Regions from separate parts of the Arthrobacter sp. Soil_C_60 genome, predicted to be linked through region 2. Evidence: predicted binding sites of a transcription regulator. Region 2 holds the regulator's gene; each other region holds the start of a gene.
The links. Region 2 encodes HspR, which represses chaperone genes until heat shock. Its sites were predicted from a motif close to AAGTTGAGTCNNNNNGACTCAACTT; they were not measured.
Positions count from the first base shown of each region.

Region 1: the regulator HspR is predicted to act here: its motif matches at 4,026-4,050, upstream of AC3A4M_RS09030 (ATP-dependent Clp protease ATP-binding subunit).
Region 3: the regulator HspR is predicted to act here: its motif matches at 2,195-2,219, upstream of AC3A4M_RS06410 (Hsp20/alpha crystallin family protein).

Region 1 is NZ_JBDGKM010000003.1:473,765-483,357, forward strand. Features, by position in the region: gene AC3A4M_RS09025 (BCCT family transporter) at 1-1,307, shown strand, start outside; gene AC3A4M_RS09030 (ATP-dependent Clp protease ATP-binding subunit) at 1,411-4,011, opposite strand; gene AC3A4M_RS09035 (hypothetical protein) at 4,488-4,868, opposite strand; gene AC3A4M_RS09040 (GYD domain-containing protein) at 5,166-5,492, opposite strand; gene AC3A4M_RS09045 (alpha/beta fold hydrolase) at 5,673-6,371, shown strand; gene AC3A4M_RS09050 (fibronectin type III domain-containing protein) at 6,441-8,459, opposite strand; gene lepB (signal peptidase I) at 8,691-9,209, opposite strand; gene AC3A4M_RS09060 (multicopper oxidase family protein) at 9,216-9,593, opposite strand, start outside.
Region 2 is NZ_JBDGKM010000009.1:19,334-28,926, reverse strand. Features, by position in the region: gene AC3A4M_RS16880 (MMPL family transporter) at 1-1,974, shown strand, start outside; gene dnaK (molecular chaperone DnaK) at 2,230-4,107, shown strand; gene AC3A4M_RS16870 (nucleotide exchange factor GrpE) at 4,110-4,781, shown strand; gene AC3A4M_RS16865 (DnaJ C-terminal domain-containing protein) at 4,878-5,855, shown strand; gene AC3A4M_RS16860 (heat shock protein transcriptional repressor HspR) at 5,877-6,302, shown strand; gene AC3A4M_RS16855 (UPF0758 domain-containing protein) at 6,232-6,606, opposite strand; gene AC3A4M_RS16850 (COG4315 family predicted lipoprotein) at 6,943-7,488, opposite strand; gene AC3A4M_RS16845 (sigma-70 family RNA polymerase sigma factor) at 7,697-8,188, shown strand; gene AC3A4M_RS16840 (zf-HC2 domain-containing protein) at 8,185-8,844, shown strand; gene trmB (tRNA (guanosine(46)-N7)-methyltransferase TrmB) at 8,869-9,593, opposite strand, start outside.
Region 3 is NZ_JBDGKM010000002.1:566,795-576,387, reverse strand. Features, by position in the region: gene AC3A4M_RS06415 (glutamate-cysteine ligase family protein) at 74-1,555, opposite strand; gene AC3A4M_RS06410 (Hsp20/alpha crystallin family protein) at 1,681-2,142, opposite strand; gene AC3A4M_RS06405 (hypothetical protein) at 2,379-3,431, shown strand; gene AC3A4M_RS06400 (LPXTG cell wall anchor domain-containing protein) at 3,520-5,841, shown strand; gene AC3A4M_RS06395 (bile acid:sodium symporter family protein) at 5,986-6,969, shown strand; gene AC3A4M_RS06390 (Gfo/Idh/MocA family protein) at 6,994-8,085, opposite strand; gene AC3A4M_RS06385 (efflux RND transporter periplasmic adaptor subunit) at 8,215-9,348, shown strand; gene AC3A4M_RS06380 (ABC transporter ATP-binding protein) at 9,345-9,593, shown strand, end outside.

The DNA.
Region 1 (9,593 bases), on a different contig from region 2:
AATACAGTACGTGGGCGTGGCTGGCCATGATCCTGTCGGCTGTGATGGGGATCGGCCTCATTAGTTACGGTGTGGCGGAACCCATTTCCCATTTCATGGCCCCGCCGCACGCCCTGGCGCAGCCCGAAACGATGGAAGCCGCAGTCCGGGCCATGCAGTTCAGCTTCTTCGATTGGGGCCCGCATGCCTGGGCGGTCTTCGGAATTTTCGGCCTGGCGATCGGGTATTCGACCCACCGCAAGAAGCGCCCCGGCTTGGTTTCCCCGATGCTGCGCCCGATCTTCGGCAAGCTGGTGGACGGTTGGTTCGGCAAGATGATCGACGTTTTCGCCATCATCGCCACTCTCTTCGGCACCACCACTTCGCTGGGGCTGGGCGCCTCGCAGATCGCCGAGGGCCTGGGACGTGTCTTCGGTGTCTCGTCCGGCCTGGTCACCCAGATTCTGATTATTGCTGTGGTGACTGTCCTCTTCACCCTTTCGGCGCTCTCCGGCGTGAACCGTGGCATTAAGTACATCAGCCAGATCACCATGACACTTTCGTTGGCGTTAGCCATCTATGTCTTCATCGCCGGCCCGACCAACTTCATTTCCAACCTGTTTTTCCGGTCTGTCGGGCAGTACTTCAGTGACTTCCTGCAGGTCAGCCTGATAACCCCCAGCACCCCGGACGATTTGCAGTGGATGCAGTGGTGGACCTACTTCATGATGGCTTGGTGGCTCAGCTGGGGCGCTTTCGTCGGAGTCTTCCTGGCGAAGATTTCCCGCGGTCGCACCATCCGCCAGTTCGTGGCAGGCGTGCTCGGCGTGCCCAGTCTGGTCTTCTTCGCCTGGTTCACCATCTTTGGCGGCTCCGCCATTCAGATGGACATGAACGGCGCAGGCATCGGTGCGGCGACAACTGAGAACATCAATAGCGCATTCTTTGCAATGCTGGAGAATCTGCCGCTCGTCCAGCTCACAGCAGTGGTCACGGTTGTCCTGGTTGCACTCTTCTTCATATCGGGTGCCGACGCGAACACGTTTGTCCTGAGCATGCTGTCCTCGAAGGGAAGCCTGGAGCCAAGCAAGCCGGTCCTCGGGCTGTGGGGCGGACTGACCGGAGCCTGCGCCGTTCTCCTGCTGCTGGTCGGCGGGCTAACGGCCCTGCAGCAGGCGGCGATGCTCTCAGCGTTGCCCTTCACCGTCATCGTGGCCCTCCTCGGAACATGCTTGGTCATGGAACTGAGGAAGGACCGGGAGTTCGAGGCTCTACGGCACGCACGGCTTAAGGATCTGGAAGAAAAGGGTAAGAACCCGCCTGCTTAGGTAGCTGCTGGTCAGATTAGGCAAAGAGCCGGCCGGGAAGATGCAACTCTTCCCGGCCGGCTCTTTTGGGTGCCTGACCGCTCAGGCAACGGTGCCGCAGGCCTTACGCGGCCATCGGTGCTGCCACGCCTGCGGAAACCCGCAGCTGTCCGCCGTCGACGGTCACGGTGACCCGCCCGCCGTCGCGCAGTGCCTCGGTGACCAGCAGGTCCGCGATGCGGTCATCGAGCTCGCGCTGGATGACGCGGCGCAGCGGCCGGGCGCCGTACTCCGGTTCGTAACCGGCCTCGGCGATCCAGGCCACGGCTTCCTCGCTGACCGCCAGGCCGATGCCCTGGTCCTGCAGCCGGGCCTCGGTCTTGCCCAGCTGTAGCCGGACGATCTCGCGCAGCTGCTCCTGGTTGAGCTTGCGGAACAGCACGATCTCGTCGATCCGGTTGATGAACTCCGGCCGCATGCTCTCGCGCAGCCGGCCCATCACCCGGGCGCGCAGCTCCGGTTCGGAACCGAAGCCGTCGCCGTCGTTGTTCGCGGTGAAGCCCAGGGCGCCGCCCTTGCTGGCCAGGAACTCCGAGCCGAGGTTCGAGGTCATGATGACCACGGTGTTGCGGAAGTCCACGGTGCGGCCCTGGCTGTCGGTGAGGCGGCCGTCGTCGAGCACCTGGAGCAGCAGGTTGAACACGTCCGGGTGGGCCTTCTCGATTTCGTCGAGCAGCACCACGGAGTACGGCTGGCGCCGCACGCGTTCGGTCAGCTGGCCGGCCTCGTCGTAGCCGACGTAGCCCGGGGGAGCCCCGACCAGGCGGCTCACGGTGTGGCGCTCGCCGAACTCGCTCATGTCGAAGCGCGCCATGGCCTTCTCGTCGCCGAACAGCGACTGGGCCAGCGCCTTGGCAAGCTCGGTTTTGCCCACGCCGGTGGGACCGAGGAACAGGAAGCTGCCCACGGGCCGGCCCTCGTCACCCATGCCCGTGCGGTTGCGCCGCACGGACTTGGCGATGGCGGCCACCGCGTCCTCCTGCCCGATGACCCGCTGATGCAAGTCTTCCTCGAGGCGGGCGAGCCGCGCGCGGTCGCCCTCGGTCAGCCGTGCGGCGGGAATGCCGGTGGCGCGGGCGATGATCGCCGCGATCTCGGTCTCACCCACCACGGACGGTGAGCGTACGACGCCGGCGCTCGCCCCGCCGTCGTTAGCTTCCGTTGCGCTGTGGCCGGCTTGTGTACCCTCGGCGGCGGCGATCTGCTGGTTAAGCGCCTCGATCTCGTCGCGCAGGCGGGAGGCTTCCTCGTAGTGCTCCTCGGCCACCGCGGCGTTCTTGGACGCTTCCAGAGTTGCGGCCTGTTCGCGTAGTGCCGCGATGTCAACCCGCGGACCCCGCTGCAGGCTCAGCCGGGCGCCGGCCTGGTCGATCAGGTCGATCGCCTTATCGGGCAGGAAGCGGTCGGTGATGTACCGGGCGGACATTTCGACGGCGGCGCGGATCGCCTCGTCGGTGTAGGTGACGCCGTGGTGTTCCTCGTAACGGTCCTTCAGCCCGGCGAGGATCCGGACCGCGTCCTCGACGCTGGGCTCGCCGACCGTGACCGGCTGGAAGCGGCGTTCCAGTGCCGGATCCTTCTCGATCTTGCGGTACTCGCCGAGCGTGGTGGCGCCGACCAGGTGCAGTTCGCCCCGGGCCAGCCGCGGCTTGAGGATGTTGCCGGCATCCATGCCGCCCTCGCCCGAACCGCCCGCGCCGACCACAGTGTGCAGCTCGTCAATGAACACAATCATGCTCTGGCTGTTGGCGCTGATCTCGTCCATCGTCTTGGTCAGCCGCTCCTCGAAGTCGCCGCGGTAGCGGGTTCCGGCGAGCATGCCGGGCAGGTCGAGGGAGACCACGCGCTTGCCGCGCAACTGCTGAGGAACATCGCCGGCCTCGATCGCTTGCGCCAGGCCTTCCGCGATGGCGGTCTTGCCGACGCCGGCTTCGCCGATCAGCACCGGGTTGTTCTTGGTGCGCCGGGCCAGGATCTCGATAGTCTGCTCGATTTCCTCCGACCGGCCGATCACCGGATCCAGCTTGTTCTCGCGCGCCAAAGCGGTCAGGTCCGTACCGAACTGGTCCAGCATCGGGGTTTCCGAATTTTCGGCGGCCGTGTTTGAGCCCTGGCGGTTGCCCGCGCCGTTGGACTGGACTTCCCGGGCGCCTTCCTGCAGCGACTGCGGCGTGACGCCGGCCGCAGCCAGCACCTGTCCTGCGGGCGACTCCGTGTTAAGGACGAATGCGATGAAGAGGTGTTCGGGGTCGATGTAGGTGGACCCGAAGGAGCGGGCTACCTGGTGGGCGTCCAGCAGTACGCGCTGGGCCGACTGGGTGAGCGACGGCGGAGTGTCCGGCTTTTCGTCCGATTCTCCCGGCAGTCGCTGCTCGGCGGCCTTGGCGATGGCGGCTGGCTCGGCGCCGGCCTGCTTGAGGTGGCTGGCGGTCGGCTCCTGTTCCACCATGACGCGCAGGATGTGCAGCGCGTCGACCTCGGAGTGGCCGTGGTCGGTGGCGAAGCGGGCCGCGTGGCTGAGCAGCTCATGCGAGCGTCGGCTCAGCAGCCGGGTGATGTCGATGGGGCGCCGGGCCTGTGCGGCCCGCTGGCCCTGCAGGTAGCGGGCCAGGAATTCGTCGAATGAGCCGCTGCCTGATGCGGCGGGTCCGAAGAACAATGGCATGTATCCTCCTCAGGAACTTGAGTACCTTCGACTCATGTTAACGCTGAGGCTGGAGAATTATTCCGCCTGCCTGAAAAAATTGAGCGAAGTTGGCTCAGGTCTGTGATTCGCTGGTGACATCCGTCATCGAAAGACAATCCGGGCGACATCCGAGGTTAACCTGGCGACGCCAGACTGGAAGCAGCGCCCGCTGTGGCTGGAATCCGCACAAACCGTCCACTACGAAGATCGGTTGGTAGAGATGAACGCCCAAGAACCAGATCCCACCGCTCCTCAGCCTCATCAGGTTGGTCAGGAACGGCCCGACCTGGCCAACATGCATGTCCGCGAAGACGTAGCGCGGGCCGGCCGCTGTGCCAACCTTCACCTTCCAACCGGCCGTACGTGCCTCCTGCCCGAACGCCATCCCGGTACCTGCGATTTCACCGAGCCGCGGGAAGCAGGGGAGGACCTGCAGTGAGCCGCACGCATAGCGCCTAGTGCCCGCCCTTGGACCGGGAACGTTCCTGGGTCTTTCCCTTGGAGGCATGGAATGAGTATTCGGACTTGGACCCGCTGCTGTCGGAGTACGAGTATTTGCCGTGCGTTTCTTTGGTTCCCTCGTTGTCCATGAGTTCATGGCCATGGCTGGCGCTCTTCAAGGACGAGTCCTTGCCGTATCCGCTGTGCTCGTTGTACTGGACGATTAACTTCGAGTTGGGAGTCGTCACCATGTTGTACTCGTAGACAGACCCGGAATCTTTGTAAACATGCGCTCCGTAACTGCTCCGTGCCGCCGACGCGGGGCCAGCTCCCAACGCTACGAGTGCCGCGGCTGCTAGTGCGGCGGTTACGACTTTCAAGGTGTTGTTGTTCATAGTTCTGCCCCAATGCATAGATATAAACGGGATCGAGGCGCGAAGACGTCGTCGTCTCCTGGCACACTTTCCCATCGGGCTAAACGCCCTCAGCTGTGAATTTCCCCTTCCGGATGCCCCGTCCCGACGGGATAACCCCGGAACCCCTGCGGGGAGGATGGATGACCTCCGACCGCAGATCCGAAATGAGATTTCTCAAGGTAGGAGCGGAAGCTGAATGCAAGCTGAAAATAACCTTGGCGAAGCCTTGGTTGGGCAAAATCGGGCCGAAAGTCCCGCCGTCGTACGTTTTTGAAATCAGGTGCCGGGAGCGCGGTAGCGGACCTGGTCTGCGTGCCGCAGTGCCTGCATCGTGTCGTCGACCGTCATCAGCACGGTTGTTTCCAAGGTGCTTAGCGCGCCGCCTCCGGTGATGGCGAGCGCCACGGCGGCCATGGAAACGTTGTCCGGGGCTTCCCACAGCGTGTATCCGTCATAGGAACCGAAGGCGTACCAGAAACCGTGGAGCTTGCCGCCAACCGCCTCGATGTACGCCTGTGCGGCTTGGCGCCGGTCCTCGGGCTTGCTGATCAACCTGGCCCAGGTCTCCGGAGTGTAGCTGAACTTTGAAAGATAGAGCGGCATGTCTATTCCTCTCGTCCACCGGACCGGCGAAGTTGCGGTTCGGCTTAAAGTCTAGATCCGGGAGCCTCGAAAAGATCGGGTATCTCCCGTCCTGATTGCGGGCTCTTTTCTGCGGGCTGGCGGCAGCAGTTTCGGGCCGATGCGTACCATTTGCGACTGGGCCCGCGTAGGGTACCGGGCATGGATATCATCCTTGTTCCCGGAATCTGGCTGGACGCTTCCTCGTGGTCGGAGGTCACGCCGGCGCTGGTCGCGGCAGGCCACGCAGTCCACCCGTTAACGTTGCCTGGGCTGGAGTCCGTGAACGCATCACGGGCGGGTATCGGGTTGCGGGACCATATCGACGCCGTTGTTGCGGCGGTCGATGGGATTGACGGGCAGGTAGTGCTGGTCGGCCACTCCGGAGGCGGTGCCATCATCAACGGCGTCGTCGATGCGCGACCGGAGCGCGTGGCTCGCGCTGTCTACGTGGACAGCGGTCCGCTGGCGGACGGCGGCGTCATCAACGACGAACTGCCGGCGGAGGGCGATGAGATTCCGCTGCCTCCCTGGGACGGCTTTGACGAAGCTGATCTTGTGGATCTGGACGACGGGCTTCGGGCGGCTTTCCGTGCACGGGCCATACCACAGCCGCGCGGGGTCGCGTACGACAAACAGCACTTGACCGACGAGCGGCGCTACGACGTTCCGGCCACCGTCATCGCGTGCGAGTTCCCGTCGTCAGTGCTTACCGAATGGATCGCATCCGGCCATCCCTATGTGGCGGAGCTGGCGCGAATCCGCGAGGTTGAGTATGTGGACCTGCCCACGGGGCACTGGCCGCAGTTCACCAAACCTGCCGAGCTCGGCAAGGCCATCCTTGCCGCCGTAGAACGCTGAATCGAACGCGACAAAGGACCTGCCCGCCGGGGTGATCCGGCGGGCAGGTCCTCTGTTATGGGAAGGGGACTAACGATTTGCCACTGTGAAGGGGCCGGCAGTTCCGCCGCCGCTGGACTTTACCCAGATTCGGCCGGGGTTGCTGGCCGGGACGGTGTTGTCCCTGAGACGGATAGAGTAGTTGCCGGTTCCGGCAACAGCTCCTGCCAGGACGCGCGCCGTCGCACCGGGAATCGCTGCGCCGATATTGCCCTGGGCGTCGGGGCGGTGGACGGTGACTGTAGCGCCTACCTGCGATCCAGTGCCTGAGACGCGGAATTCATCACCGGCGCGGTACCTGGCGGTGCCGATGGTGAGGCGATCAGTAACAGCCTGCGGGGTCGCGCTCACCTTTTCTGCTTCAGCGCCCCAACCTCCGGCGGCCGTCTTGGCTTTGACGCTGAATTGGTATTCGGTGCCAGCAGTCAAGCCGGTGACGGTCTGGGTACGTGCCGTTGTTTCAGCGGGTTGTTGAATGCCGGTGGCCGCAGCTCCCGCAGTATCGTATACCGAAACCTGGTACCCCGTGACAGCGGCATCTCCGGCGTTCCAGCGAAGCGTGACCTCGCCTTGCCCTGCAGTAGCTGTCAGGCCCTCGGGCGCGGCCGGGGGAGTGGCGTCAGCAGGCTCGGGTGCATAGGCCCCTTCCATCAGTGTGTAGTTGCCGCCCTGATCGAAGGCTGCCACTTTGAGCGTCACGGCTTCGGTGATGGCGATCGGCCCGCTATACAGTTTGGCCGTGTCCGAGGGTAGGCCAGCGTTGATGACCGGCGAACCATCAGTGGTGTAGAAGTTCTGGCCGTCGCCCGTAACCGTGACGGACGAGGCGGTCGTGACAGTGTCTGCTGTCGGCGCCGGGCTGAGCGTCAAAGTCGGAGCGGTAGTGTCCGATGGCGGAGTGCTGCCATCCGAACCGGGTGCAGTTGCATCGGTGATGGTGAGAGCTTCGCTCATGCGGGCCCCGGCGATGGAGCGCACCTCAACGGTGTACTTCTCATCCGGCTTGAGGCTACTGAGGGTCGTGGAGGTGGCGTTTGCATCCGTACGCATGCCGACCTGTGCGTATTGGCCGGTGGAGACGGCGGTGCCGGCGACAGCAGTCACGCTGTAGCCCGTGACAGCAGTGGTGCCAGGCTGTGCAGTGGCCGGCGTCCAGTTGACCTTCATAGTGGTGCGGTCAGAGGAGTAGACCACGGAGGCAGTCCCCGCGGCCGGAGCGCCCTGGTCTGCCGGACCGGCGGGGCAACCGCCCATACCCGGACCGCCGAGCTCACCGTACTCAGAAATGGTCAGGCCTTGGCGGTTGCCGTCCGCGTCCTCTTGCTGCCAGGCCATGGCGCGCTCGCCGAGGTCTGCGGCTGCGGCGACTTCCGCAACAGCCGGGTCATCGAAGACGTACGTGGCTAGGAAGGTGTCCGCGGTGGGGAACTCGAGACTGGAGGAGTATCCGCCCTTGTCTGACGGCGTCAGTGGACCGGGTACTGCACGAATGTCGCGGCGGCCGATGGCGGTATCGTCCATGTCCGGATTGATGATCCGCTGTTCCATCTGGGCGGTATTGACACCGGTACCCACCCGGCCGTCCACCGTGATCGTATTGCCGTTGAGGGTCATGTCCTTCGTGACGGTAGTATCCGCCACTGTGGTTTCATCCCTAGTGCCGTCCTCGAAAGCGATGGAGACAACGTCGCCCGGCTTGATGTCCGGAGTCACCTGATGGGTCGTGCCCGCGCCCCAACAGACTCCACCTGGATGGTTGATTTCGAAGGCTACATCCGTGCCCGAAACCTTGCTCTTCGCGGAGCCGACAACGCCGGCACCGGGCCGGGTGACTTCTACCAGTGCCTCGTCACCGACCCGGTCGGCGTAGCCCTCGATCGAAACGAAGTCCCGGTCAGGGAAAACCACTACGTTGTTAGGGAATTTGGGCACGGCCGCCGTCGCAGCTCCGGCCGCGAACAAGGCCGTGGCGGAAAGGCTTGCTGCGGTAAGGGTGACCAGAGCTGTGCGCGTCCTACGCTGCCCCTGGCCAATTGGTCTGTGTTGCATTTTCTTACCCTTCAGGAATTGCGGACCGGCAGATCCGCTGTTTGTGTGCCCGGGCCGTTGGCTGACCCTCGATCCGAGCTGATGACATTTCCCCCGGTTTTTCCTGTGCCGCTGCCGTCCATGGCGTCCAGGAATGAGATTGAGACTGTCTGCTGCTTCTTGAAAATTCCTTAGCTTCCCGGTAGCAAGATTCGGCGGGCGCGCCAGAGGAACAGATGTCCGGATTGGCTCCTACTTTCCCGCTCCGAGCACCAAGCCCTGGAGGGAGGAAAGCGGCAGCGTACCGAAATCGCGGGAATCGATGGAGCGCTCGCGGTTGTCTCCCAGCACAAACACCTCGCCGGGAGGTATGCGCTGCAAGGAGAAGTGAGTGCCGTCAATGGTTTCGTGGTCCACAAACGGCTCATCCGGAGCGATGCCATCGACAAACAGCACGGCGTCCCGGACCTCCACGGTCTGGTTTCCTACTGCCACCACGCGCTTGATCATCGTCGAGTTGTCTTCGGGCGACTGGAAAACCACCACGTCGCCGGGGTGGATGCCGGACAGCTGGGGTGCCGCCTTGAAGACAAACACCAAGCTGCCCGGATTCAACGTGGGTTCCATGCTGTCCGAATCCACGATGGCGGGTTCCACCACCCAGATTCGGATGGCCAGAAGGCCGGCCAGGCCCAGCAGGACCAGTCCGCCCCGGCCCCTCCGTTTCCGGGGACTGGAAACGGAGGGACGTTGTGTCGCGCCGGTAGGCATGACGGCTTAGTCCGGGTCAGTGTCGAGTTCCGCCATGGCCGCCGTCATCGGATCACAGGGGTCCGGATCGTCCTCGCCCAGGCCCACCCGGAACTGGAACATCATGGAATGGTCCTCGTGCGGCAGATTATGGCAGTGGACCATGTAGCGGCCCTCATGCGGGCCGAACCTCATGACGAGGTCCACCTTTTCGTTCTCCCCGACGTAGACCACATCCTTTGGCCCCCGCTCCCAGGCGAAAGGTGCCTTGCCGTTGCGGCTGAGGACCCTGAAGTCGACCAGGTGGATGTGCACCGGATGGAACCATCCGCCGGACTTGTTCTCGATCTCCCACACTTCCACCGAATTGAGCGCCGGATCCGCGCTGGCCAGTTTGAAGTTGCT
Region 2 (9,593 bases):
GAGTGGCAGGAAAAGTTCCTCGATTCCGACGCCGTGCCCGCCGTCGTCGTTATTGAGTTCGACGAGGCGATCGAGCCTCAGGAGCTGCGGAGCTATGTCCCGCTGGCTGACAAGCTTGCCGAGGCGGCAGGCGTGACCGCGGGGTCGGAGAGCCAGGTTGCCGGCCCGATTCCGGCAGAAAATTTCGAAGCGATCGAGTTCGTCGTCCCGATCGCGGGGGACGCGGGGGATGCGGTTGAGGAACTGCGGACAGTGCTCCAGGCTGAACTGCCTGCGGAGGCCACCGCTTACGTCACCGGACCGGCAGGATTCATCGCCGATCTGGTTGAGGCCTTCGCCGGGATCGACGGCTTGCTGCTCGGAGTGGCGCTGCTGGCGGTCTTTGTGATTCTCCTGATTGTCTACCGGGCGCTGCTGCTGCCCTTCCTGGTCCTGCTGACTTCCGTCTTCGCACTATGTGCCGCCATCCTGGTGATTTATTGGTTCGCGCTGATGGGTTGGATCCAGCTGAGCGGGCAGAGCCAAGGCATCCTGTTCATCCTGGTGATCGGCGCCGCGACGGATTATGCGCTCCTGTTGGTTTCCCGTTTCCGCGAAGCGCTGGGGGAGCGGGGCTCCAAGTGGGCTGCGATGAAGACGGCGTACCGGGGCTCGCTGGAGCCGATTGCAGCGTCCGGCGCCACGGTGGTCCTGGCACTGCTGTGCCTGTTGTTTTCGGACCTCAATTCCAACCGCAGCCTCGGCCCCATCGCCGCCATCGGGATTGTTTTCTCCGTCCTTGCCGCGCTCTCCCTGCTGCCGGCCCTGCTGCTGATCTTCGGCCGCGCTGCCTTTTGGCCCATTGTTCCGCGTCCCGGACAGCACGCACACCGTGCGGAAACCGGAAAGGTGCCGGCTGGCGCGGAGGGTCTGCGTGGTACCTGGCGCCTGGTAGCCAGACTCATTGCCAAACGTCCGCGCGCCACCTGGCTCGTCTCGCTGCTGGTCCTCGTGGCGGGATCCCTGGGCGTCCTGCAGCTGCAGGCGCACGGCGTTCCGCAGTCCGAACTCGTGATGGTGCAGACGGATTCGGCGGACGGGCAGGAGGCGCTGGCCCGCCATTTCGACGCCGGATCGGGCTCTCCGGCCGTGATCGTGGCCGAGAGCTCGGTGCGTCACGATGTGCTCAACGCCGTGCGGGAACATGACGGCGTGGCTGAAGCCGATTTCTTCAGCGAAGACGGCGAAGTTCTTGAGCTGGACGGGCGCGTTATGATCAACGCCACGCTGGAGAAGGCCGCCGATTCGGAAGGCGCGGAGAACGTTGTCGCCTATCTCCGTGCGGAACTGGACGCCGTGGATGAAACCGCGCTGGTAGGCGGCGTCAGCGCCGTCGCACTGGATACCAACATGACCGCCCAGGCCGACCTGCTCAAGATCACGCCCATCGTGCTGCTGGTCATCCTGGCGATCCTGATGCTGCTCCTGCGCGCCGTGGTGGCGCCGGTGCTGCTGATCCTGAGTGTTGCCCTGTCCTATCTGACGGCACTCGGCGTCGCTGCGCTGGTGTTCAACCATATCTTCCGTTTCCCCGGCGCCGATCCTTCCGTGCCCCTCTATGGCTTTGTCTTCCTGGTGGCTCTCGGCGTGGACTACAACATTTTCCTCATGACCCGCGTGCGCGAAGAATCCCTGAAAATCGGCACGCGCCCGGGAATCCTGCGCGGGCTGGGAGCCACCGGCGGAGTCATCACCTCGGCCGGCATTGTCCTGGCAGCCACTTTCGCCGCGCTGGGCGTCATCCCCATCCTGTTCCTGGGGCAACTGGCCTTCATCGTGGCCTTCGGGGTCCTGCTGGATGCCGTGCTGGTGCGCTCGCTGCTCGTACCCGCGCTCTCGTACGATCTGGGGCGGCGCATCTGGTGGCCGAGCAAGCTCTCTCGGACTTCGCCGAGCGCTGAATCCGCGGTGCATCCGGTGGATGTCAATGCCTGAGTTTCAGGCCGCAAACCGCGCGCTGGCGGTCTTCGTCGCGAACTCGCCGGCTTGACCCTCTGCGTCAAACTTGAGTCGACTTGGCTCAAGTTGAATTGACATCGTTTCGAGTCTGAGTAAACTTGAGTGCAGAACGCTCAATATGGTTCAGGCCCTGCAATGCCAGGGCTCCGCCGGTTCGGTCCTCAGGGGTCCAGCCGGCGGCGGGACCACTATTTCGGGCCGGTCTTCGGTTCATCAAGAAAGGACAAGCGTATGTCTCGTGCAGTAGGTATTGACCTCGGTACCACCAACTCCGTGGTTTCCGTGCTGGAAGGTGGCGAGCCCACCGTTATCGCCAACGCCGAGGGTGGCCGCACCACCCCGTCGGTCGTGGCATTCTCCAAGTCCGGCGAGGTCCTCGTCGGCGAAATCGCCAAGCGCCAGGCCGTCAACAACATCGAGCGCACCATCGCTTCGGTCAAGCGCCACATGGGCACGGACTGGAAGGTCGAGGTCGACGGCAAGAACTACACCGCACAGGAAATCTCCGCCCGCGTGCTGCAGAAGCTCAAGCACGACGCCGAGTCCTATCTGGGTGAGAAGGTCACCGACGCTGTGATCACCGTTCCGGCATACTTCAACGATGCCGAGCGCCAGTCCACCAAGGAAGCCGGCGAAATTGCGGGCCTGAACGTCCTGCGTATTGTCAACGAGCCGACGGCTGCCGCACTGGCCTACGGCCTCGACAAGGGCAAGGAAGATGAACTCATCTTGGTCTTCGACCTCGGCGGCGGTACCTTCGACGTCTCGCTGCTGGAAGTTGGCAAGGACGAAGATGATTTCTCCACCATCCAGGTCCGTTCCACGTCGGGTGACAACCGCCTCGGCGGCGACGACTGGGACCAGCGCGTTGTGGACTTCCTGCTCCAGCAGGCCAAGTCCAAGGGTGCGGACCTGTCCAAGGACAAGATTGCCCTGCAGCGTCTGAAGGAAGCTGCCGAGCAGGCCAAGAAGGAACTGTCCTCGGCTTCCTCCACCAATATCTCGCTGCAGTACCTCTCGGTGACCCCGGAGGGTCCGGTCCACCTGGACGAGCACCTCAGCCGTGCCAAGTTCCAGGAACTGACCAAGGACCTGCTGGACCGGACCAAGAAGCCGTTCCACGACGTCATCAAGGAAGCCGGCATCAAGGTTTCCGACATTGACCACATCGTTCTGGTCGGCGGTTCCACCCGCATGCCCGCCGTGGTCGACCTGGTCAAGGAAATGGCCGGTGGCAAGGAGCCGAACAAGGGCGTAAACCCGGACGAGGTCGTCGCCGTGGGTGCTGCCCTGCAGGCCGGCGTGCTGAAGGGTGAGCGCAAGGACGTGCTGCTCATCGATGTCACCCCGCTGTCCCTCGGCATCGAGACCAAGGGCGGCATCATGACGCACCTGATCGAGCGCAACACCGCGATCCCGACCAAACGGAGCGAGACCTTCACGACGGCGGACGATAACCAGCCGTCGGTGGCCATCCAGGTCTTCCAGGGCGAGCGCGAGTTCACGCGGGACAACAAGCCGCTGGGCACCTTCGAGCTGACCGGCATCGCGCCGGCTCCGCGCGGCGTGCCCCAGGTCGAGGTCACCTTCGACATCGACGCCAATGGCATTGTGCACGTTTCCGCCAAGGACAAGGGCACCGGCGCCGAGCAGTCCATGACCATCACGGGCGGTACCGCACTGTCCAAGGATGACATCGACCGCATGGTCCGCGAGGCCGAGGAGCACGCAGCCGAGGACAAGAAGCGCCGCGAGGCCGCCGATGTCCGCAATTCCGCCGAGCAGCTGGCCTACTCCGTGGACAAGCTGCTCGCCGACAATGACGACAAGCTGCCCGAAGCGGTCAAGACCGAGGTCAAGGCCGACGTTGATGCCCTGAAATCCGCACTGGAGAAGCAGGACAACGACGACGAGGTGAAGTCCGCGTTCGAGAAGCTGCAGGCTTCCCAGACGAAGCTCGGCGAGGCCATCTACTCGCAGGCCCAGGCCTCCGGCGCAGCCGGCGAGGGTGCACCGGGAGCAGACGGCACCGCCGGACAGGGCTCTGCCAACGCTGACGAGGACATCGTCGACGCCGAGGTTGTCGACGAGGAAGAAGAGAAGAAGTAACTATGCCCCACCACGGTAACGAGCACGAGCACGAGTCAGAGCCGGTGAGCTTCCGCGACAACCGTAAGATTGACCCGGAGACGGGCAAGGTCCGTGGCCAGGAAGCACCTGCCGATGCGGAGGCAGCCGAGGAGGCTGCCGCCGCGGAGGCTCCCGCGACCGAGGATGTTGAGGGTGACGCTCTGTCCCAGGCCGAGGCAATCCTGAACAGCACCGACGTTCCCGCGGGGGAGTCGGTAGCCCAGGGCGCGGACTCGGAACAAGCAGCAGAGCTGAGGAATGACCTGCTGCGTCTTCAAGCGGAGTATGTCAATTACCGCAAGCGGGTGGAACGGGACCGCGCGGTGGCCGGCCAGATGGCCATCATCGGCGTTCTCAACTCACTGCTTCCGGTACTTGACGACATCGATGCCGCACGCCAGCATGGCGACCTCGAGGACGGACCCTTCGCCGCAATCGCGGCCAAGCTGGAAAACGTCCTGAAGGTCTACGGCCTGGAACCGATCTCCGAGACGGACGTGGAGTTCGATCCGAATATCCACGAAGCGCTGATGCAGCAGCAAAGCGCGGATGTCCAGGTTGATTCGGTCAGCCAGATCCTGCGGACCGGGTACAAATCCGGGGAGCGCGTCCTGCGTGCTGCCCAGGTGATTGTGGCTGTACCGGCCGAGTAGCTCCGAACGAGGCCGGGGACGTCGTAGGGACGTCCCCGGCTCTCATCGGCTCTCGGGCCACCATAGACTTTGAACTACACGAAAGGAGGCGCCTGAATGGCTAGCCAGGATTGGGTCGAGAAGGACTTCTACAAGATCCTTGGTGTCTCCAAGGACGCGTCGGATGCCGACATCAAGAAGGCATACCGCAAGCTTGCCCGGAAGTACCATCCGGACACGAACTCCTCTGACGCCACGGCTGAAAAGATGTTCAAGGACGTCTCCGAAGCATATTCGGTGCTCTCCGATCCAGAGGAGCGCCAGCAGTACGACGCCATCCGGGCGATGGGCAGCGGAGCCCGCTTTACCGCTGGCGGAGCGGGCGCGCCGGGCGGCGGCGGGTTTGAGGACATCTTCGGCAATATGTTCGGCCAGGGTACCCGCAGCCGTTCCGCCGGCGGATTCGGCAACGGGAATATTCCGCCCGAGTTCGCCGACCTGTTCGGCGGCGGATTCGGGGGCGGGTTCCAGCCGCCGCAGGCGCCCCCGCGCAAGGGTGCGGACCGGACCGCCTCCACCAGCATTTCCTTTGCCGGTTCCATCAAGGGAACCACCATCGGGCTGCGTGAGCCTTCCGGTGAAGTCATTGACGTCCGTATTCCCGCCGGTATTAAGGACGGTCAAAAAGTCCGCGTCCGCGGCAAAGGCCAGCCCGGTCCGGCCGGCAACGGCGACCTGATGGTGACCGTGAATGTCCAGCCGCATAGCTTCTACACGCGCGACGCTGACAACCTTCGGATCCATGTCCCGGTGACCTTCGACGAGGCGGCGTTGGGGGCGCAGATTGAAGTTCCCACCATGAACGGCGAAGCGGTGAAAGTGAAGGTGCCGGCCGGCACGCCTTCGGGACGGACCCTGCGGGTCAAGGGACGCGGTGTGAAGACGGCCAAGGCGACCGGGGATCTGCTGGTAACCATCGACGTCGTTGTTCCACAAAACCTGAACAAGGAAGCGGAAGAAGCCGTCAAGGCATTCGCCGCGGCCACAGGGGATGCGAATCCCCGCGCGAACCTGGCAGCCAAAGCCAGGCTTTAGCCGACAGATATGGAGAGAGCAATGGGTATTGACCGCAACGCGCCTATCTTTGTGATCTCCGTAGCTGCAGAGCTCGCGGAGATGCATCCGCAAACCCTGCGCCAGTACGACAGGCTGGGCCTGGTCTCACCGTCCCGGCAGCGTGGCCGCCAGCGTCGCTATTCGCAACGCGACGTGGACACCCTGCGGGAGGTCCAGCGGTTGTCGCAGGAAGGCGTGTCGCTTGAGGGCATCAAGCGGATCCTGGAGCTGGAGAACCAGGTGAACGCGCTGCGCTCCCGGGTGCAGGAACTGACCGCCGAGCTCGAAAGCACGCGGCGGCAGAGTGGAACGGAAGCGAGCCGGGTATTCGCCGCCGGGCTGGCCGGAGACGTTGTTACTCTGGCCCGCGGGAAGCGTCCGCGGCCACGGAGCCAGGCCTTGGTGGTCTGGCGCCCGCACTCCTGAGAGCTGCCCGCCGCGATAACTCCATGGCGCCGGCGATCCGTGCGGCCAGAGCAGCGCCGACACCGGGCACTTCCTGAAGTTCCCCGGGGTCGGCGAGCTGCAGCCCGGCCGGACCGCCGAGCCTTTTGAGGACCGACTGCGCCAGTTCCAGACTGCTGGCATCCCGCGTCCCGGATCCGATGACCAGCGCCAGCACCTCCGCGTCCCTCAGCCTGCGGATGCCCATCCGGGCCATGCGCTCCCTGGGCCGGTCTTCCGCCTGCATCTGCGCAATTGCGAGATGGTTCTTTTCGGTTGTGCTCATACGGTCGACGCTAGGCGCAGGCACGCCTGATCCGAAGGCCGCGCCGAAGCCATGTGGACAGGGCAGGTGTGTAAGGGCCCCTGTGGAGATGGGGCCCGGCCGTAATGAACCACCCGGCAGCGCGTTCACTGCAGTCATGGCGCTGTAACCAGTCATGTCCTGGGACGTCAGACAGGCGGAGAGTCCCGCCCGGGTGGATACTCCGGCCCTGTTGGCCTCGTCCACCCACGCGTCGGACCCTCCGCCTGTCTGACGAAGGAGCAGGGCCTCGGTTGTATCGATCATGCCCTGCCACGTCTTGGTTTCAATCGGGAACCAAGACTAATCTGCGTTCTTTCAGCGGATCATTTCGCCATCCGGGGCCACTACATACCAGACGTCGTTGACGCCCTGGCCGTCGACGTCTCCCGGGGCCTTGTCATTCTGCCAGTAGTAGATCGGCATGCCGTCAATGGTCACCTGCTTCTTGCCATCAGGGGTGTCAATAGTTCCGACTTCCGCCGTGATGCCTTCAACTTCCGGGGCATCGCCTTCCGTCAGGACAGGCGGCCACGCGACCAGGCAGTCGCCGGTGCAGTTGCTGACACCGGAATCCTTTTCGTCCTTGGTGAAGTAGTAGACGGTCATTCCCTCGCCATCGACCACAATCTCACCGAGATCGGTTTCGGCAGTCATGAGCTGGGAACCAGCCATCGCACCGGCTTCACCGGAGGCCGGGGCACTTGCCCCGCCCGGTGCCGATTCGGTGGTCTCGGGCATGGCGGTCGTTTCCTCGGCCGGCGGCGGGGCTTCCGTGCCTGATTCGTCGCCGCCTCCGCATCCTGTGAGGCCGAGAAGGGCTGCGGTCATAAGGGCAGCAGCACCACTGAGTTTGATTTTCATGAGGAATTCCTAACGATCAACCGGGCTGCGCTCGGTCCCGGCCCGCCCGTTGCAGGCCGCTATTGGCAAAGACGTAGTGCCGGGCGAAAATGGTTCAACGCCTGGGGGATGTTCTTCTTCCCTACCGGTGAACCATTCCGTTGTTGGGCACGTCTTCCTGATTGCGGAGGGCTCCGGAACCCGGGCTGTCCGGTCAGGAGGAACGTCGATGTCGATGGAAGAAGAAGCGGTCGCGCAGTTGTACCGCGACCATGCGGCGGCACTTAGGCGGTTCGTGCTGGCCGCCACTTCAGACCCGGACCAGGCCGAAGACGTAGTGCAGGAGACGATCCTGCGCGTCTGGAAACTGGGCCCGGAGGTCGAGAACATGCGCGGTTACCTGTACCGGACCGCGCGGCACGTCATTATCGACAATCACCGGCGCCGCAGCAGCAGGGCCCAGGAAACAAACATGCCGGAAGAAGAGTTGGCAACGGCCGACCAAGTGGACCGGCTCTTGCTCAAAGTGATTATGGAGGAAGCCCTGACAAGGCTCAGCGTGGACCACAGGAACGTCATTTTGGCGTTGCATTACCAGCGGCTCACCGCCGCCGAGGCGGCCGAGGAACTTCACGTGCCGCTGGGGACGGTCAAGTCGCGTGCCTTTTACGGTGTGAAGGCTCTACGGTCCGTGCTCGATGAAATGGGAGTCAAGCGATGAAGGCCGACCATGAGCAGTTGCGCGAACTGCTCGGGCTTTACATCCTCGGTGGTCTCCGGCGGGATGAGGCCAGGGCCTTCGAAGCTCATCTCAACGATTGCCCGGTCTGCCGCCAGGAGGCCGCGGAACTGGAGAGCCTTCCAGGCATGCTTGACGCCGTGCCGCGGGACGAAGCGCTGGAGTTGGCGGAACCGCCCATTGAAGAAATCCAGCAGAATACCAAGCGGTTGCTGAACGAACTGGCGGTGCGCCGTCGCAAAGCACGACGCCGGGTGGCTGGCTTGGTTGCCGCCGTCGCCGCGGCATCGCTGATCATCGGTGCGGTTGTCGGACCGATGGTCACGGCGCCGGAGCAGGAGATGGACAGCTATACGATGGCTTCCTCCCGCGGCCTGCAGGTGGATCTGGACCTGGTGTACAAGCGGTGGGGCACCGAGCTGGCTGTGGACGGCGAACAGCTGCCCGACAGCGGTGTATTGTCCCTCTGGGTCACCGACTCCACGGGCAAGGCCCGCCAGGTGGCCACGTGGAAGGCAACGCCCGCAGGCCGAGCCCGGCTCACGGCAGCTACCGACGTCGGAACTGAAGAGATCGTCAGGGTCGAGATCAAGAATGACGCCGCCGTCCCGGTCGCCTCGGTAGTCACGCGGGACTGAAGGCCCGGGGCCTGCGGCCAGCGGCTACGGCTGCCTGCGGCGGTACGTCAGATCGAAAATCTCCCGGCCTGCCTCATGCGCCTTCTGCTCGAAGCTGGTCAGCGCCCGGCCCTCGAAACGTGGCGCCCAGCCGCCGATGTCGTCCATGCCTTCACCCTCGCTAGCGTTGCCGGTGCTGACCGGCAGTTTGCCCTCGCGGACCGGGGCACCGCCGACCACTTTTTCGACGCCGCTTTCCCAGACTTTGGTCAGCGGACTGTCCGCGCCTGAACGTTCGCCGGCATGGACATTGTCAAAGTCCTCCGAGGCCTCGCCCACGTCGCGCATCTGGATGGCATAGGAAGACCAGTCCGTGGCCAGCCGCCACAAGCCCCCGGGTTCCAACACGCGCGCCGCCAAACCGGCAAAGCTTTCCTGCACGAGTCGGCGCTTGTGGTGGCGCGTCTTGTGCCACGGGTCCGGGAAAAAGACCCACAATTCGCTGACCGAACCGGCCGGGAGCATGGTGGCGAGCACCTCCGGCGCGTTGGCTTGGACCACCCGGACGTTGCGCAAACCCTTTTGCCCCACGCGCAGCAGCGTTTGCGCCAGGCCGGGCTTGTAAACCTCCAGCGCCAGGAAGTTGCGGGCGGGGTCCTGCTCGGCGGCATGGCAGACGGCTTCGCCCAGGCCGGAACCGATTTCGACGACGAGCGGTGCTTCGCGTTCGAAAGCGGCGTCCGCGTTGAGGACGAAGTCCGGATGCACGG
Region 3 (9,593 bases), on a different contig from region 2:
CTCTCCCTCGTAGGTGACGGCACACGGCCGCCATTGGTTTCTGCCGCCAAACCGGGCGTCTTGACCGGAGCAGTTAACCCGCCGCACCCTCCACCGGCCAGGTGTGGACCGGCTCGTTGGTATGCATGTTGTGCGAATACTGCCGCGTCATCTCGGCCAGCGCTGCCGGACGGTCCAGCCCGCCTGCTTCAAGCAGCCGCAAGGTCTTGAGCTGCCAGTTGGCGCCGTTCTGCTCCGTCTGGGCGCGGGAGCGAAGGATCTCCATGTAGCGGTCGACCAGATCCGGGGCCACACGAAGATCGGCCAGGCCCTCGGCGGCCAGCGGCAGCAGATGGCGGATAATCAGCTCCACCACCGGAATGTCTCCGATGCCCGGCCAATAGACGGTGGCTTCCAGCCCCTGCTTGGCACAGTTGATGAAGTTATCGGCCGCGCTCTTGAATGCGAGCCGGGACCACAGCGGCCGGTCCGCCGTCCTGATCATCCGGACCAACCCGAAGAAGAAGGCAGCATTGGCCACGGTATCCACCACGGTGGGCCCGGCAGGCAGCAGCCGGTTTTCGAGCCGCAGGTTGGGCATGGTGTCGCCGGGGTCATAGATGGGACGGTTCCAGCGGTAGACGGTGCCGTTGTGCAGGCGGAGTTCCGGCAGCAGCGGTGCGCCGGCCTTGGTCTGTTTGCCGGTGGTCCGCGAGAGCTCCGGCAGCAGGGCGGGGAAGTAGCGGACGTTCTCTTCGAACAGGTCGAAAATCGAGGTGATCCACCGTTCGCCGAACCACACGCGGGGCCGGACACCTTGGTTGCGCATTTCCGGCGGCCTCGTATCGATCGACTGCTTGAACACTTCGATCCGTGTCTCGTGCCAGAGCAGCTTCTCCATGAATACCGGCGAATTCGCCGCCAGCGCCACCTGCGGGCCGGCGACGATCTGCGCCGCGTTCCAGACCGGCGCGAATTCGGCGGGCTGGACCTGCAAGTGCAGTTGCACGCTAGTGCAGGCGGCTTCCGGCGCAATGTTCTTGGCATAAAAGGACAGCGATTCGATTCCGCGCAAGTCCATCAGCACGTCTTCGCCGCGGGCCTGCAGCACCGAAGTATTAAGGGCGGCATAACGCTTCCCGGCACTGAGCCAGGACATGTCTTCCACCAGGGCGCGTTTGAGCGTCGGCAGGATGCCGATCATGAGGATGCGGGCCTTTGCCGATGCGGCGCGTTCATCCGCATGGTTCAACTGGTCGCGCAGGCTGTTCTCGAGCTTCTCAAGCCCCCGGCCGGCCACGGCGAGGGCAGGATGGTTGAGCTCAATGTTGAAGGCGCCGATCTCGGTTTGAAAAGCCGGATCGGCGATGGCCTCGAGCACCGCGGAGTTGCGTAGCGCGGGGGAGCAGTCCGAGTTGGTCAGGTTCAGCTCCATCTCCATACCAATGGAACCGGTTCCGGCGAACTCGGCGGTGGCGAGGTAATGCCCGAAGCTTTCCAGGTTTTCCAGCAGACGTTCACGGTAACGGGTGCGCTGCTCACGGCTGAACGTCTTGGTTTTGACTTCTGAGCCCATGCTTGAAGGTAACCACCACGCGGGCACCTTGTATAGAGTGCGGGCCACCAGCCGACGGCCGCCACCCAAGGCGGCGGCCCCTCACCCGGAAGGGTAAGGGGCCACACTCCACGCGTCGACCGGGATTACGCTTTGACTGACTTCTGGTCATCGGTCGCTTCGGCGGTATCGACCGCCACCGTTTCAGCCGCTCCGGTGACAACCTCGATCTTGCGCGGCTTGGCCTTCTCGCTGACGGGGATGGACACCGAGAGCACGCCATTTTCGTACCGAGCGGAGATGGCATCGATGTCGATGCCCTGACCCAGATTGAGCTGGCGCAGGAACGAGCCGCCTTCGCGCTCGCGGGTGAGCCACTTGACGCCTTCCGCGCCACGCACGGTGCGCTCGGCCCGGATAGTCAGCAGCTGCCCGTCGACGTCGATGTCAACGGATCCCGGATCAATCCCGGGCAGGTCCGCGTTCAGGATGTAGTGGTCGCCGTCGCGGTACAGATCCATCGGCATCGGCCGCAGGCCCGGGCGGTTTTCCAGCAGGGCTCCCGCGACGCGGTCCAGTTCACGGAATGGGTCAAACTTCATGGCCATTGTCATCAACTCCTTCGCACGCCCCGAACGGAGCGGTTGTCTTTGGCTAACATAGTTGAGTCACCTTCGCTCAACTACGTTTATAGATTAGCACTCAGGTAGGAGGAGTGCTGACTCTTTTGATAGCTGTCAGCGAACAAATGAACAACCGATTCACCCAATCCTCTGGACTGGTGCTGCCAACGGACGTAGCCTGAAATTCGGTAGCAAAACTGGTCGTCACGGGGGTGGTCACGGTGCGCGTTGAGCCGCTGTCCCGTGTTCCAGTCCTGGTGCGCAAGGTCGTGCTCACAGCTGCAGCCACCGCCGGATTCGCTCTTTTCGGGATCGCCGGCGCGAGTGCCGCGGATGCTGACGACGGACTTCTGACGGAAGTGCTCAGTTCAGAAACCCAAAGCACGACGGCGGCGCTCACCGAGGAGCTCATACCCGTTACCGAAGAACCTGCGGCCGTGGGGGAAGAGGTCGCCCCGGTTGTCGAAAAGGCCGCCGCTCCTGTGGGCGCTGCTTCGGAGTCCGTCGCCCAGTCCGCGCAGCCGGTTACGGCGGCAGCGCACGAGGTAGCTGGCGCTGTTGCCTCCGTATCCGATCCTGTCCTTGAAGCAGCCGCGCCCCTGACCGAGCCGGTGCTCGAAACGGCAGCAGATGTAGTGGAACCAGTCGTTGAGACGGGTTCTGCCGCTGTGCAACCGGTAATCACTCCGGTTGTCGAAGCCGCGGCACCTGTTGTGGCACCTGTCGTCGAAGCAGCAGCACCTGCTACCGCCCCGGTGATCGAAGCTGCTGCTCCCGTCGTCGATCCGGTCGAAGACGGCCCGACCGCGGATGCATCATCTGTCTCCGTTGCGGTAGCTGAGGTTCCCAGCAACCAGCTGGCGGATGGCCCTGCCGAAGTCGCTCCCGCCGATACCGCCGCTGGTACATCGGACAACCGCCAGAAAGACGAGCACGAAGCAGCGCCCGCTCGGGCAGAACCTCAACCAACTCCGGCCCAGTTCTTGGCCCAAATTTCCCACACACCTTCAGCGGTCGCGGACCAGGATGCCCATAGTGCTGCCGTGGAGTCGTATCCCGGCCAGCCCGTCGCGGCTCCGCCGCCCGCCGTCCCAGCAGGCGTTGGCGGAAGCGGCACTGCTGCCGCTGGCGGAAGTGCATCCGCCGGCCAAGGCGCTGCTGACGTGCCTTTTTCTAATCTGCTCGCGCCGTTAGCCAATTCGGGTACTGCCCATGGCTCGGCCTGGAGTCTGCCCGCTTCACGTTCTTCGGATCCCGGTTCCTCTCCTGATTGATTCTGGTCCACGCTGCCCTTTTACCGGCAGTACAAGGACCATGGCCACCCGCAACAGGGCGGCGACAGATTCAATCAGGAGAACAACGATGCGTAGAACAATGCGGACGGCGCTGTGCAGCGTCGTCTTTAGCGGAGGACTTCTCGTCCTCGGTACAGCGGCTGCTTCAGCCGCGGAATCTGAACCACCGGAGCCTGCGGTTGCTCCGGACAGCACAGTGGCAGTTGATACGAACCTGAATGTCATCGCCGACGACGTCGGGCTCGATGCCGTAGCGGATGTGGACGCCGAGGTCCGCGGTTTCAAGGTAGACGCGGATCTCGACGCCGAACTGCTTGGAGCCGAATCAGTGGCCGATGTAATGGCCGACGTGGAACTTGACGGCGACGCGGTTGACTATGCCGCTCCCGTGGAAGCAGAGCCCGCGCCGGAGGCCATGGAACCTGAGGCAGCCGTGGTTGCGGAGGCTGACGTTGCCGTCGGGATAGCCGAACCTGCCGGCACCCAGGCGGTGCAACCCGAGGCCGTAGAACCTGACGCAGTCCTAGTTGCGGATGCTGACGTTGCCGTCGGGACAGCAGAACAGGACTATGCGATTGCCGAAGAACCTCAGGTGACGGAAGCGGAGGTGGAAGCAGTTGCGGATGTAGAAGCCGAAGCCGATGTCGTACTCGCCGATTCTGACGCGGTGGTCGCTGACACTACCGTCGAAGCTGATGCGGAAGTGATGGCAGAAGCGACGGTAGGCACCGAGGAAGTCGCTCCGGCCGAAGCAACTGATGATGCTGCTGAAACGGTCGAAGAAAAGGATGAAGCCCCAGCAGTAGTGACCGACTCGGACGCCGCTGCCGATGTGGTGGTCGAGGATGTTGCGGCTGCCGACGTTGATGCCGCCGCGGATGTAAATGTGGCGCTTGACGAAGACCGCCTGGTCGACGTTGCCGCTAACGTTTGCCTTGATGCTGATGTGGCTCTGTTGGGTGATGGGCTGTCGGCGGACGGGTTGCCGTGCCGCACTGCGGAGGGCGATATCGGTAGCGATGACGGTGTCATTGCCGAGGAGGATGCGGCTGCGGATGTGGTGGTCGAGGATGTTGCTGCTGCCGACGCTGATGCCGCCGCGGATGTAAATGTGGCGCTTGACGAAGACCGCCTGGTCGACGTTGCCGCTAACGTTTGCCTTGATGCTGATGTGGCTCTGTTGGGTGATGGGCTGTCGGCGGACGGGTTGCCGTGCCGCACTGCGGAGGGCGATATCGGTAGCGATGACGGTGTCATTGCCGAGGAGGATGCGGCTGCCGATGTGGTGGTCGAGGATGTTGCGGCTGCCGACATTGACGCTGCCGCGGATGTAATCGTGGCGCTTGACGAAGACCGCCTGGTCGACGTTGCCGCTAACGTTTGCCTTGATGCTGATGTGGCTCTATTGCGTGATGGGCTGTCGGCGGACGGGTTGCCGTGCCGTACTGCGGAGAGCGGCACCGGTAGCGATGACGGTCTGCTCGCCACCGATGCGGACGTACTTGCGGATGCAACGCTGGTGATCGGCGAAGTGATCGGTACCGATGATTTCAGCAACGTCGACACTGATGTTGCCGGAGACCTTGTTGCCGAGGTGGAGACGGTCGTGAACGCTGGCTACGGCGACGGATTTGGCGTAATTGCCGACATTTGTCTGGATGCCGCGCTGGTCCTTGGAGGCTTTGCGACAGGTGACAATGGCTGCCTGGCTGGAACAGTGGGCAATGGAACCGGCGGTGCTGAGGATACCGATGGAACACCAGGATCGGACCCCGCTGATGAGGATGCAACGGATCCTGACTCGGACGGTGACGGTACTCCAGGGTCAGACGTCACCGGCGGCGATGCAACTGACGAAGATGCAACCGGAGGAGACAGCAACGACGGAGACGGCGTAGCTGGAACGCAGGGTTCCGGCAATACCGGGATTCCGGATGGCGACACCTCCACCGGGACTAATGCCGGAACCGATGCAACCGAGTCGAACACCGATTCGCCTGCAGGGATCGCCGGAGACCGAGGGGTCCTCGTCGGTGGTGAAGGAACTCCAGGAATGGTAGGAACCCTGGATTCTGCCTTCGTCGCTGCTGCTAATGGCAGCGGGGCAATCAAAGGGACGCAGGGTGAGTCAGCGGCAAACGGCGTTGAAGCGTCGGTAGCCGCTAACCGCATCGCAGGCAGCGACGGAGCCGGAGCCAACAGCGGAACGCTGGCGGCCGGCGTCGTTGTTGGTAGTTCGGGTGCCGGCACACCTGGTGCCGACGGCACAGAAACCCTCGCCGAGACAGGAGCTACTACAACGGACCTGCTGTTCGGAGGGACGGCGATGATTCTGCTTGGTGGCCTGCTGGCCATGAGGCGGAAGGAAGTTGCTCCGATGCGGAGCTAACGGAACGGCAGGCAGTGGTGCGGCCTCTTCACTGGGACCTTGGCGGGAGCCAAACGCCGGAAGAGGCCGCATCCCCCTGTCCGCATATTGATACAACCCTCCACATAGTGGACGCTTGGGACGTAGCATTTATAAGCTTGCGCAATGACTTTGCCAGTTGAACCACCGCGGACAGCAACCGCCAGCATCGATACCACCCGGGAGGACCGCGCCGCGACCATCGCGGTCACGCTGTTCCCGATCCTGATTCTGGCCGGCGGTGTCGTAGCTTTCCTGTTCCCCTTGGCCTTTACCGGCTGGGGAGCACTGGTGACGCCGGCGCTGGGTATCATCATGTTTGGCATGGGGCTCACCCTGACGCCGCCGGACTTCGCGCTGATCGCCAAGCGGCCAATTCCTGTGGTGCTCGGGGTGATCGCGCAGTTCGTCATCATGCCGCTGCTGGGCCTGCTGATCAGCATGGCGCTTGGACTGCCGCCGGCGCTGGCGGCGGGCGTGATCCTGGTGGGCTGCTGCCCCGGCGGGACCGCCTCCAACGTGGTGTCTTACCTGGCCAAGGGCGATGTCGCCTTGTCGGTGGCGATGACTTCGGTGTCGACGTTGCTGGCGCCGCTGCTGACGCCGGTCCTGACCTTGTGGCTGGCCAACCAGTACATGCCGGTTGACGCCGCGTCCATGGCCGGATCGATCGTGCAGATTGTGCTGATCCCGGTGGTGCTGGGCCTGGTGGCACGCTTCTTCCTGCCCGGGCTCGTGGCCAAGGCGCTGCCGCTGCTGCCCTGGGTCTCGGTTCTGGCCATTACCTACGTGGTGATCGCCGTAGTCTCCGGCAGCGCGGCGGCCATCGCCGCGGCAGGGCTGCTGGTGTTCATCGCGGTGGTACTGCACAACGGCCTCGGCTACGCGCTCGGTTATGGTGCCGCACGCCTGTTCAAGCTGCCGATCTCCTCGCGCCGCACCACGGCCATCGAGGTGGGCATGCAGAACTCGGGCCTTGCTGCGGGCCTGGCCGCCCAGCACCTCACGCCCGAATCCGCGTTGCCCGCCGCCATCTTCTCCGTGTGGCACAACGTCTCCGGTGCGCTCATTGCAGCGTTCTGGCGCCGGCGGGATGCCGCCAAGTCTTAACCAAGAAAGCAGCCGGGCTGCGGGTCAGTCCGCTACCGGCACGGCCCGGTCGTTGACGTAGCTGACGCCGAGCTGGGCGCGCACGCCGTCGAACAGGCGCATGGTGTTCAACGTGTCGTCCAGCGGCATGGTGGGACTTTCCAGCAGGCCCTGCTGGATGCAGCGGGTGACATCGCGCAACTCGTACACATAGTTCTGGCCCACCGGCTCAAAGGTCTCGATCCGCGGCGTTCCGTTGTGCTCCCGGATGATCAACTCGGTTGGATTGTGCAGGGGGCTGTTGGTGCGAAGCCAGCCATTGCTGCCGCAGATCGTGGCGGTCCGCGGCGAGGACGCCAGGAGCGAGGAAGTCAGCTGCGCCTGGGCGCCCGAGCTGTAGGTGAGGGTCAGCGCGTTCTGGGCGTCCACGCCGTCGTCGTTAATATGGCCGACGGCGGAGATGGTCTGCGGGAATCCCAGCGTGCCGAGGGCCCATGTGAGCGGGTAGACGGTCAGATCCAGCAGGGCTCCTCCGCCGGCAGCGGGATTCCACAGCCGGGCGGCCGGATCATAGAGGGCGGGAAAGCCTATGTCCGCCTGCAGCCACTGGACCACGCCGAGCTCCCCGGAATGGAGGATCTCCCAGGCGCGTTGGACGATCGGCAGGAACCGCGTCCACACCGCCTCCATCAGGAACAGCGAGTTGCTCCGGGCCAGCTCGGCCAGCTCCAGGGCCTCGCGCGCATTGATGGTCAGGGACTTTTCGCACAGCACGTTCTTGCCGGCTTCCAGTGCGCTCCGGGCAATTTCGTAATGCTGGCCGTGCGGAGTGGCCACGTAGACGATATCGACATCGGGGTCTGCGAAGAGCTGCTCGTAGCCTTTGCCGCCGTCGTTATCAAAATAGGCGGTGGTAAAGCCGAACTGGTCTCGGAAGGCCAGCGCGTTTTCCGCCACCCGCGAGCTCACCGCCTGGAGCACGGAGTCCTCAAGCAGGGCGATGTCACCGCTGACCTTGGCGGCGACTTTCCCCGTGGAAACGACGCCCCAGCGCAACGGCCGGCCGGTGGCGGCTAGCGGGCTGGGTGCCCCGGGGGCGGCGCAGGGCGGCGTGATGATTCGCGGGGGCGTTGTCATGAATCCATCATTACCGCTGCAAATGATAACGTCCATCAAGCGGGGCAAGTCTCAACGTTTCACCTGACGGTGGTGCCGCGCTGTTCGGGTGCCCGGCGAGTGGCACCTTCATCGATATGGGGGATAGGCATGAGCGCCGTGCGCCGCTACGTTTTTCCGATTGTCTGGATGGCCATTTTCGCCGTCATCGCCGTGGCACTTTTCAAGCTGGCCTTCGTCGACGGCATGCGTGCAGAGGCCACGGACCAGCAGCCCGCGGCGCAGCTGGTCACGCCGAGCATTCCGGCTGCCCGCGGCACCGTGACCAACGTGGTCCAGGTGCAGGGGGCCGTCGCGAGCGATCCGGCCGTTGTAGTCCGCAGTACCGCCGAGGGCACCGTCAACTTTATCCATGTGGCAGTGGGCGCGGACGTTGCCAAGGGCGATCCGCTCTTCCAGGTGCAAAAACTCGTGGAACCGGATCCGGCGCAGGCCACCGAACTCTTTGCGGGCCGGACCGCCGACGACGGGGGAACTTCCGACACCGGCGGGTCCAACGGGACTGCCGGGAACGCCGAGCCGGAACCGGTACGGCAGGCTGCTCCGCCCGCTCCCGTCTACACCTACACCGACGTGGTGGCCACAGCGGCCGGCAAGGTCACCGATCTGGCGGTGCTCGTGGACCAGCAGGTCAGTGTGGGTGCCGATGCCGTGACGCTTTCGCCCGGCACCTTTTCCGTCTCCGGCTCCCTGACCTCTGACCAGCAGTTCCGGCTGCTGGACCGCCCGAGTACCGCGATGGTTACGGTCACCGGTGGCCCTGCGCCGTTCGAATGCCAGGCCGTTACCGTGGGCGAAGCATCTTCCTCGGACCCGGCCCCGCAGGCGCCGCAGGATCCGGCGGCCATGGGGCCGTTCGGGCCTGCAGCCCCTGAAACGTCCACCGGCACGGTCAGCTGCGCCGTGCCCGAAGACGTCACCGTTTTCGCCGGTCTCGGGGCCAGCATCGACATCAGTGCCGGCACTGCCGAGGACGTGATCACGGTGCCCACTACTGCGGTGAAGGGCGCGGTGGACTCCGGCGTCGTCTGGGTTGTGGAGAACGACGGCGGTGCGGAGCACGTCGAGCGCGAGGTGCGCCTTGGTCTCAACGACGGCCAGCAAGTGGAAATCACCGAAGGACTGGACGAGGGCGAACTGGTGCTGCAGTTCGTCCCGGGTGCTCCCGCTGAGGAACTGATGGGGCCGGGCATGGAAGGTTTCGGCATGGTGATGGGCGGATGACGGCGCCCGCCACTTCGCGGACGCCGGCGGCCGAGCATCCGGAAGCACCGCTGGTTGCGCTGGAGCGGGTAGAGCGAACGGTACTCATTCCCGACCATGGACCGCTGCACATTCTGCAGGGCGTGGACCTGGAAATCAGGATCGGCGACCACCTGTCCATTGTGGGCCGGTCCGGCTCTGGCAAGTCCACGCTGCTGAACATCCTGGGACTGTTGGACGTTCCTACCGGAGGCGCAATGTCCTTC